DNA from 2 places in the Arthrobacter sp. 05L417 genome. Region 2 is predicted to be linked to the other one. Evidence: predicted binding sites of a transcription regulator. Region 2 holds the regulator's gene; the other holds the start of a gene.
What was found. The regulator Rex, encoded in region 2, represses fermentation and respiration genes when NADH is low (regulators of the CRP and FNR family bind a similar motif). The targets are predictions, from matches to a motif close to CTTGTGAANNNNTTCACAAG.
Positions count from the first base shown of each region.

Region 1: a site for Rex is predicted at 1,563-1,582, ahead of araB (ribulokinase). Genes of this name have one in related genera too.

Region 1 covers NZ_JBFTOG010000027.1:21,558-25,209, reverse strand. The annotation lists gene AC1DJW_RS17805 (zinc-dependent alcohol dehydrogenase family protein) at 1-371, opposite strand, end outside; gene AC1DJW_RS17800 (LacI family DNA-binding transcriptional regulator) at 514-1,524, shown strand; gene araB (ribulokinase) at 1,627-3,357, shown strand; gene AC1DJW_RS17790 (L-ribulose-5-phosphate 4-epimerase) at 3,354-3,652, shown strand, end outside.
Region 2 covers NZ_JBFTOG010000008.1:87,125-90,776, reverse strand. The annotation lists gene AC1DJW_RS09050 (hypothetical protein) at 1-579, shown strand, start outside; gene AC1DJW_RS09045 (MFS transporter) at 814-1,611, shown strand; gene AC1DJW_RS09040 (redox-sensing transcriptional repressor Rex) at 1,723-2,430, opposite strand; gene AC1DJW_RS09035 (glutaredoxin family protein) at 2,482-2,736, opposite strand; gene AC1DJW_RS09030 (HAD family hydrolase) at 2,813-3,631, shown strand.

The DNA of each region.
Region 1 (3,652 bases), on a different contig from region 2:
CCCTGGCCGCCGTCGATCGCGTGACCGCTGTCATCCTTGCCGCCCCAGCCTGCCAAGTGGTCGCAGGCCACTGTGACGCCAGCGAGGCACTGCGGGCATTTTCCGCAGCTGACCACGAACGGAGCGATCACGAAATCGCCGGGCGCCAGGGTGGTGACGTCGTTACCGACGCTCTCCACGGTACCGATGAATTCATGTCCGATGGCCGAAGGCTTGTGGGTGGCCTTGACACCGCGGTACGGCCACAGGTCCGATCCGCAGACGCAGGAGGCCGTGACTTTGACAACGACGTCGGTGGGCAGCTGGACCGTGGGGTAGTTACGGTCTTCAACACGGATGTCGCCTGGACCGTGGATGATGGTGGCGCGCATGGGACTCCTCAAATGGTGGTTGTTGGGCTTGGATCGAGTCTATCCCCGGCACGCCTGTGGTCCTGTACTGACCGGTAGCCTAGCCTGCGAGTCACAGCGGCCCCGTTCGCCGCATGGCCTCCACGTCGAGCACAATAGCCCCATGACAAATACCAGCGGGCGCTTGCCACGGCTTGAAGACGTAGCGGAACTGGCGGGAGTCTCGCACCAGACCGTCTCCCGGGTGATCAACGATCACCCCAACGTCAGTAAAGGCACCCGGGAGCGCGTCGAGGCGGCGATCGCCGAGCTGGGCTACCGGCGCAACACGGCCGCGCGGAGCCTCGTGACCCGCCGTTCCCAGACCATCGGCGTCCTGGCGAGCGAGCTGGCACAATACGGCCCGGCGAACACCTTGCTCGGCGTGGAACAAGCGGCGAGGGATGCCGGCTATTTCGTCAGCATCGCAGCCTTGAGGACGGTCAATCGCGAGTCGATCCTTGATGCGGTCCGGCATTTCCTGGATCAGTCCGTGGACGGGATCGTGGTGATCGTGCCGCATTCGGAAACCCTGCTCGCGTTGGCGGAAGTGAACCCCGGGGTTCCCGTGGTGGCCGTGGGGTCGCTGGGCGGCGCCTCCGTCGGCGGTGCCATGGTGGACCAAAGGCGGGGCGCGGAATTGGCCGTCAGGCATCTGGTGGATCAAGGGCATCGCCGGATCGGGCACGTGGCCGGCCCTCAGGACTGGATCGACGGCGTGGCCCGGTCCGAAGGGTGGAGCGAGGCCTTGCAGGCCGCGGGCCTTGAGGACGACCTGCTGGTGGTGGGGGACTGGAGTGCCGGCAGCGGCTATGACATCGGCAAGAAGCTTGCCGATGAAAGGACTGCCACCGCGCTTTTCGTGGGAAATGACCAGATGGCATTGGGCCTGCTGCGTGCGTTCAACGAGGCCGGTGTCCGGGTGCCCGAGGATGTTTCGGTGGTGGGTTTCGATGACCAGCCCGAATCGGGCTATTTCACGCCACCGTTGACCACGGTGCGCCAGGACTTCGAGGAACTCGGCCGGCGCTGCATGGATCTCATGCTGAGCGGCATCGAGAACGGGGAAAGTGTCGGCACCACCGTTGTGGAGCCCGAGTTGGTGGTGCGGCAAAGTACTTCGGCTCCCGCCTGATCGCTTTCTGTTCATGTGGGCTGGACGGCTTGACGTGAATTTTGTTAGCGCTCACAATAGAACCAATCCGCAAGGCTGCGGGCTGGCTTATTGGAGGACTTCATGGACGTCACAGCGGACGGCAACGAACATTACGTCATCGGCGTGGACTACGGCACGCTTTCCGGCAGGGCCGTGGTGGTGCGGGTCAGGGACGGCAAGGAACTGGGAAGCGGAGTGTTTGAGTACCCGCACGCGGTCATCACGGAGGCCTTGCCGGCCGATCTGGCCGGCGAGCCTGCTGGCCCAGCTGTCCGCCTTCCCGGCGAATGGGCGCTGCAGGTGCCGCAAGACTACCGCGACGTGTTGCGCCATGCGGTCCCCGCAGCGGTGCGCGACGCCGGGATCGATCCTGCCGCCGTCGTCGGGATTGCCACGGACTTCACGGCGTGCACGATGGTGCCGGTGAAGGCTGACGGCACTCCGCTGAACGAGCTGCCCGGCTTCGCCCGAAGGCCGCACGCTTACGTGAAGTTGTGGCGCCACCACGCGGCCCAGGAGCAGGCGGACCGCATCAACGCACTCGCCGCCGAGCGGGGCGAGGCCTGGCTGCCGCGCTACGGCGGGCTCATTTCATCTGAGTGGGAGTTCGCCAAAGGCCTCCAACTCCTGGAGGAGGACCCGGAAGCGTATGCGGCGATCGACCACTGGGTGGAAGCCGCTGACTGGATCGTCTGGCAGCTGTGCGGAAACTATGTGCGGAATGCGTGCACCGCGGGGTACAAGGGCATCTACCAGGACGGCGCCTACCCGTCCGGGGAATTCCTCGGGGCCCTGAATCCGGCGTTCACGGACTTCGTGTCCAGCAAGCTCGAACACACCATCGGCCGCCTGGGTGATGCGGCCGGTTACCTGACGGCCGAAGCCGCCGCCTGGACCGGCCTGCGCGAGGGCATCGCCGTCGCGGTCGGGAATGTGGACGCCCACGTCACCGCGCCTGCGGCGCGGGCCGTGCAGCCGGGACAGCTCGTCGCGATCATGGGCACCTCCACGTGCCACGTCATGAACGCCGACGTCCTTCGCGAGGTGCCGGGCATGTGCGGAGTGGTCGACGGCGGGATCGTGGACGGTCTTTGGGGTTACGAAGCCGGCCAGTCCGGGGTGGGCGACATCTTCGGCTGGTTCACCAAGTACGGAGTCCCGCCCGAATACCATGCAGCCGCCGAAGCAGCAGGGCTGGGCATCCACGAATACCTCACCGAACTCGCCTCCACCCAGGAGATCGGTGAACACGGACTCATCGCCCTGGACTGGCACTCGGGGAACCGGTCCGTCCTGGTGGACCACGAACTGTCCGGAGTGATCGTGGGCCAGACCCTCGCGACGCGCCCGGAGGACATCTACCGGGCCCTGCTGGAGGCCACGGCCTTCGGCACCCGCACCATCGTGGACGCCTTCCGCGACTCCGGAGTGCCGGTGAAGGAGTTCATCGTTGCCGGAGGGCTCCTGAAGAACAAGCTCCTGATGCAGATCTACGCCGACATCACAGGGCTGCCGCTTTCCACGATCGGCTCCACCCAGGGTCCCGCGTTGGGTTCGGCGATCCACGCGGCCGTCGCCGCGGGGGAGTACCCGGACATCCGGGAGGCCGCGGCCGCCATGGGATCCGAGCCGGGCGCCGTCTACACGCCGATCCCTGAAAACGTAGCCGCCTACGAGGAGCTGTTCCGCGAATACCGGACCCTGCACGACTACTTCGGCAGGGGAGCCAACGAGGTCATGCACCGGCTCAAGAAGATCCAGCGGAACAGCGCGTCGCTGCTTGCCGCGATCCCCGCGGGGGCCTCGGCATGAGCGCCCTGCTGGAGACGATTGCCCGGATCCGGGCCGAGGTGTGCGCGCTGCACGCCGAACTCACCCGCTACGAGCTTGTCGTCTGGACTGCAGGCAATGTCTCGGCCCGCGTCCCCGAGCATGACTTGATGGTTATCAAACCATCAGGGGTGTCCTACGATGCGCTGGCCCCGGAGCTCATGGTGGTCACGGACCTGCACGGCACACCGGTTTGCGGTATCAACACCGGGAGCGACGGCACGGTCGCGTGGGGCAATCCGGACCTCTCGCCGTCGTCAGACACTGCCGCGCACGC
Region 2 (3,652 bases):
CAGCCTCCGCAGGGATACCAAGCACCTCCTTCTTACCAAGCGCCTCCCTCCTACCCGCAGCCCGGCCCCGGATACCAGCAGCCCGGCCAACCCGCCTATGGCATGCCAACGGGCCCGAATAGCGCACCGCCGGCAGGGCTCGGCTACGCTGCGCCAGCGCGGAACACCTTTGGACTCGACTTCAACAACGTCGCGCAGCGCTTCCGGGACACCACGGGAGTGCCGCAGCAGTTGACCATCTCCTACTGGTTGTGGGTCGCGGCTGCCGCTTTGGGTGTTCTTGCCAGCTTCGCCAACATCTTCACGATGCGCGGCCTGTTCGGAGAGATGATGGTGGGCCCGGGTATTGTGGGCCTGATTTTCAGCCTGGTGTTCGCTGCCCTCTACATCTTCATTGCCATTCGCCTCAAGGAGGGCTCCCGCTGGGCACGGCTTGTCCTGACCATCCTGGGAGCGTTTGCGGTGATTTCCCTGCTGGTCCAGGTGGTTACCCTTAACCTCAACTTCATCGGATCGGCGGTAGCCGTCGCGGCTACGGTCTTGATGTGGCTTCCGGAGTCCCGGAAGCACTTCGTATAGGAACAACGCAGCACATATGGCTGAAGGCCGCGGCAGGTCCCGAGAGGACCCCGCGGCCTTCCCTTTGTCCCCGCGCGATTCGCGGGAGATCCGCCGAACCTTGTTCAGCGAGAATTCTTACCGCGAATCATCACCAGCACTGTGCCTCCGGGGTACGGTGGAATTAAGCCGAGCTGGGGGCAGGGCACGTTGCACCCGGCAGCCGTATCTGCAGTCGACACGCAAAGGAATGCCATGAGCACCCCTCCGTACCCACCGTCCACTCCGGGCGAAAATCCCACACCTGAGCAGCCGAAATACGGCCAGCAGACACCCCAGCAGGGTCAGCAGCCGCAATACGGCCAGCAGGCTCCGCAGTATGGGCAGCAGACACCGCAGCAGGGTCAGCCGTCACCTTACGGCCAGCCGTCCGCGCCGCAGTACGGGCAGCAGGCTCCGCAGTACGGGCAGCAGGCTCCGCAGTACGGGCAGCAGGCACCTCAGCAGCCGCAGTACGGCCAGCCTTCCGTCCCGCAGTACGGGCAGGGCGGCCCCGTCGCTTGGCCCAGCCAGCAGCCCGCTGCCACGTCCGGAGTCCCCCAGCTGGTCAACATCTCCTTCTGGCTCATACTTGCCGCTGGTTTGCTGACCTTGATCGGCATTCCCTTCACCATCGCTACGCTGAACTCGCCGGCAGGCAAGAACATGCTCGATCAGGCGTTGTCGGCACAAGGAAGCAACGCATCTGGCATTGACACCAGCACCTTCATCAGCATTTTGATCACCGTCCTGGTTATTTTCTCGGTGATTTTTGCCGGACTCTACGCACTGGTTGCGTTCAAGGTCCGCCAGGGCAAGAACTGGGCCCGGATCCTGGGCACGGTCTTTGCGGCGATTTCCCTGCTCGGCCTGACCCAGATCGGCATGGGCACCATCACCATCCTCCTGGGCGTCGCCGCGATCGTGCTGTTGTACCTGCCGGCCTCGGCGCCGTATTTCCGGAAGGCCCAGCCGTTCGCGAACCCCTACGGCCAGGCGCCGTACGGCCGTTAAGCACAGCGCCGTACGGCAGCCAGGCCACGCGGCGTACGGCAGCCAGGCCACGCGGCGTACGGTCCACGGCCCACCGCCAAGAACAAACAACGGGCGCAGACCCGGCTCGGCCTAAATGGCCTGGCCCGGGGTCTGCGCCCGTTGTGCGTGATACGCCAGGATCTGAAGCTCAGTGGCCATATCCACCTTTCGCAGATTCACGTACGGCGGAACCTGCAGGAGGACGGGCGCAAAGCTGAGGATGCTGCGGATACCCGCGCTGATCACGCGGTCGCAAACGTCCTGCGCCACCGCGGCCGGGAGGGCCAGCACAACCATGTTGGTGCCGGTCCGCTGAAGGACCGTTTCAAGATTGGCGGCGTCGCTGACCCGCAGCCAGCCCACTTCGTTCCCGATGACCATAGGATCGGCATCAAGGATCGCCACCACGTCGAAACCGCGCGACTCGAATCCGCCGTAGCGCGCCAACGCCTTTCCAAGGTTGCCCGCGCCCACAATGGCCACTTTCCAGTCGTGGGTCAAGCCGAGCGCCGCCGCGATGTGGCGGCTCAGGTACTGGACCTCGTATCCCACGCCGCGCGTTCCATAGGAGCCGACGTAGGAGAGGTCCTTGCGCAACGTGGACGAACTGACTCCCGACGCCTCGGCCAACGCCTCGGAGGAAACCCGTTCCACGCCTTCGCCCAGCAGGGAGTTCAGAGCGCGCAGGTAAAGCGTCATCCGGGCCACAGCCGCGGGTGGTATCTGCTTCGCGGCAGAGTCCTTGTCCCCGGATACAGCTTCGGCGGACGGTTCCAGCGCAGTCACGTTCTTCTCCATTGCGTCGCTTTGTTTTCCCACTCTATTGCCAACAAAGCACTGCACGCATGTTCAGGCTGCGATGGCCTTCTTCAGGACCCGAACCAATCGTGCCTCATCGATTTTCCAGAAATCCCGTTGGATACCGTCCACGAATACCACCGGGATCTCCTCGGCGTAGCGCTCGCGCAGTACAGGGTCGGTGTCAATCGATTGTTCCGTCCACGTGAGCCCAAGGCTTGAGGTCACGCGTTCGACGGCGTCACGCGCCGCGGCGCAGAGGTGGCAGTCAGCTTTGGTGAGGAGTACGACGTCGGGATTTGGCATGGTTCAAAGGTATCGCTTTAGCGTCGGCACAGCCGTGCGAACGGCAGGAGGCCGGGCGATTGACTAGACTCATGGCATGCCCGTCGAGAAGAACGCCGTTGTGGCCACCGCGCCGGCCGCAACGCAGCAGCACGGCGAAGCCGCATTCTTCGACGTCGACAACACCCTCATGAAGGGCGCCAGCCTCTTCCACGTCGCGCGGAAGATGTACGAACGCAAGGCCTTCACCCTTTCCCAAGCCGCGGGCTTTGCCTGGAAGCAATTCAAGTTCGTGCTACGGGGCGAAAAGATGGAGGACGTCCATTCCGTCCGGGATTCCGCGCTCGTCCTCGCGGCCGGTATCAAGGTGTCCGACATCAAGGAACTGGGCGAAGAAGTCTACGACGAGATGATCGAGTCGCGGATCTGGCCTGGTACCAAGGCCCTGGCGGAACAGCACCTGCGGGTTGGCCGCAAGGTCTGGCTCGTAACCGCCACACCCATCGAAGTCGCCACCGTCATTTCCACGCGCCTCGGCCTCACGGGCGCCCTGGGTACCGTGGGCGAAGTTGAAGATGGTGCCTACACGGGCCGGCTCGTGGGCGAGATCCTCCACGGTCCAGCCAAAGCCGTGGCTGTGCAGCGCGTAGCGGACGAAGAAGGCCTGGACCTGAAGCGCTGCTGGGCATACAGCGATTCACATAACGACATCCCGCTGCTCACTTTGGTGGGCCACCCGGTGTGCATCAATCCCGACGCCGGGCTGCGCCGCCATGCGCGCGAGAACAACTGGCCGGTTTATGACTTCCGTTCCGGCCGCCGGGCAGCCACGCTCGGCCTCAAAGCCGCGACTGTCGGAGGCGCTGTCTACGGTTTGTGGCGGGGTTTCTCCAAGTTCCGCAGCCCGAGGGGCTAACCCCAGCAACCCTCGCTCACA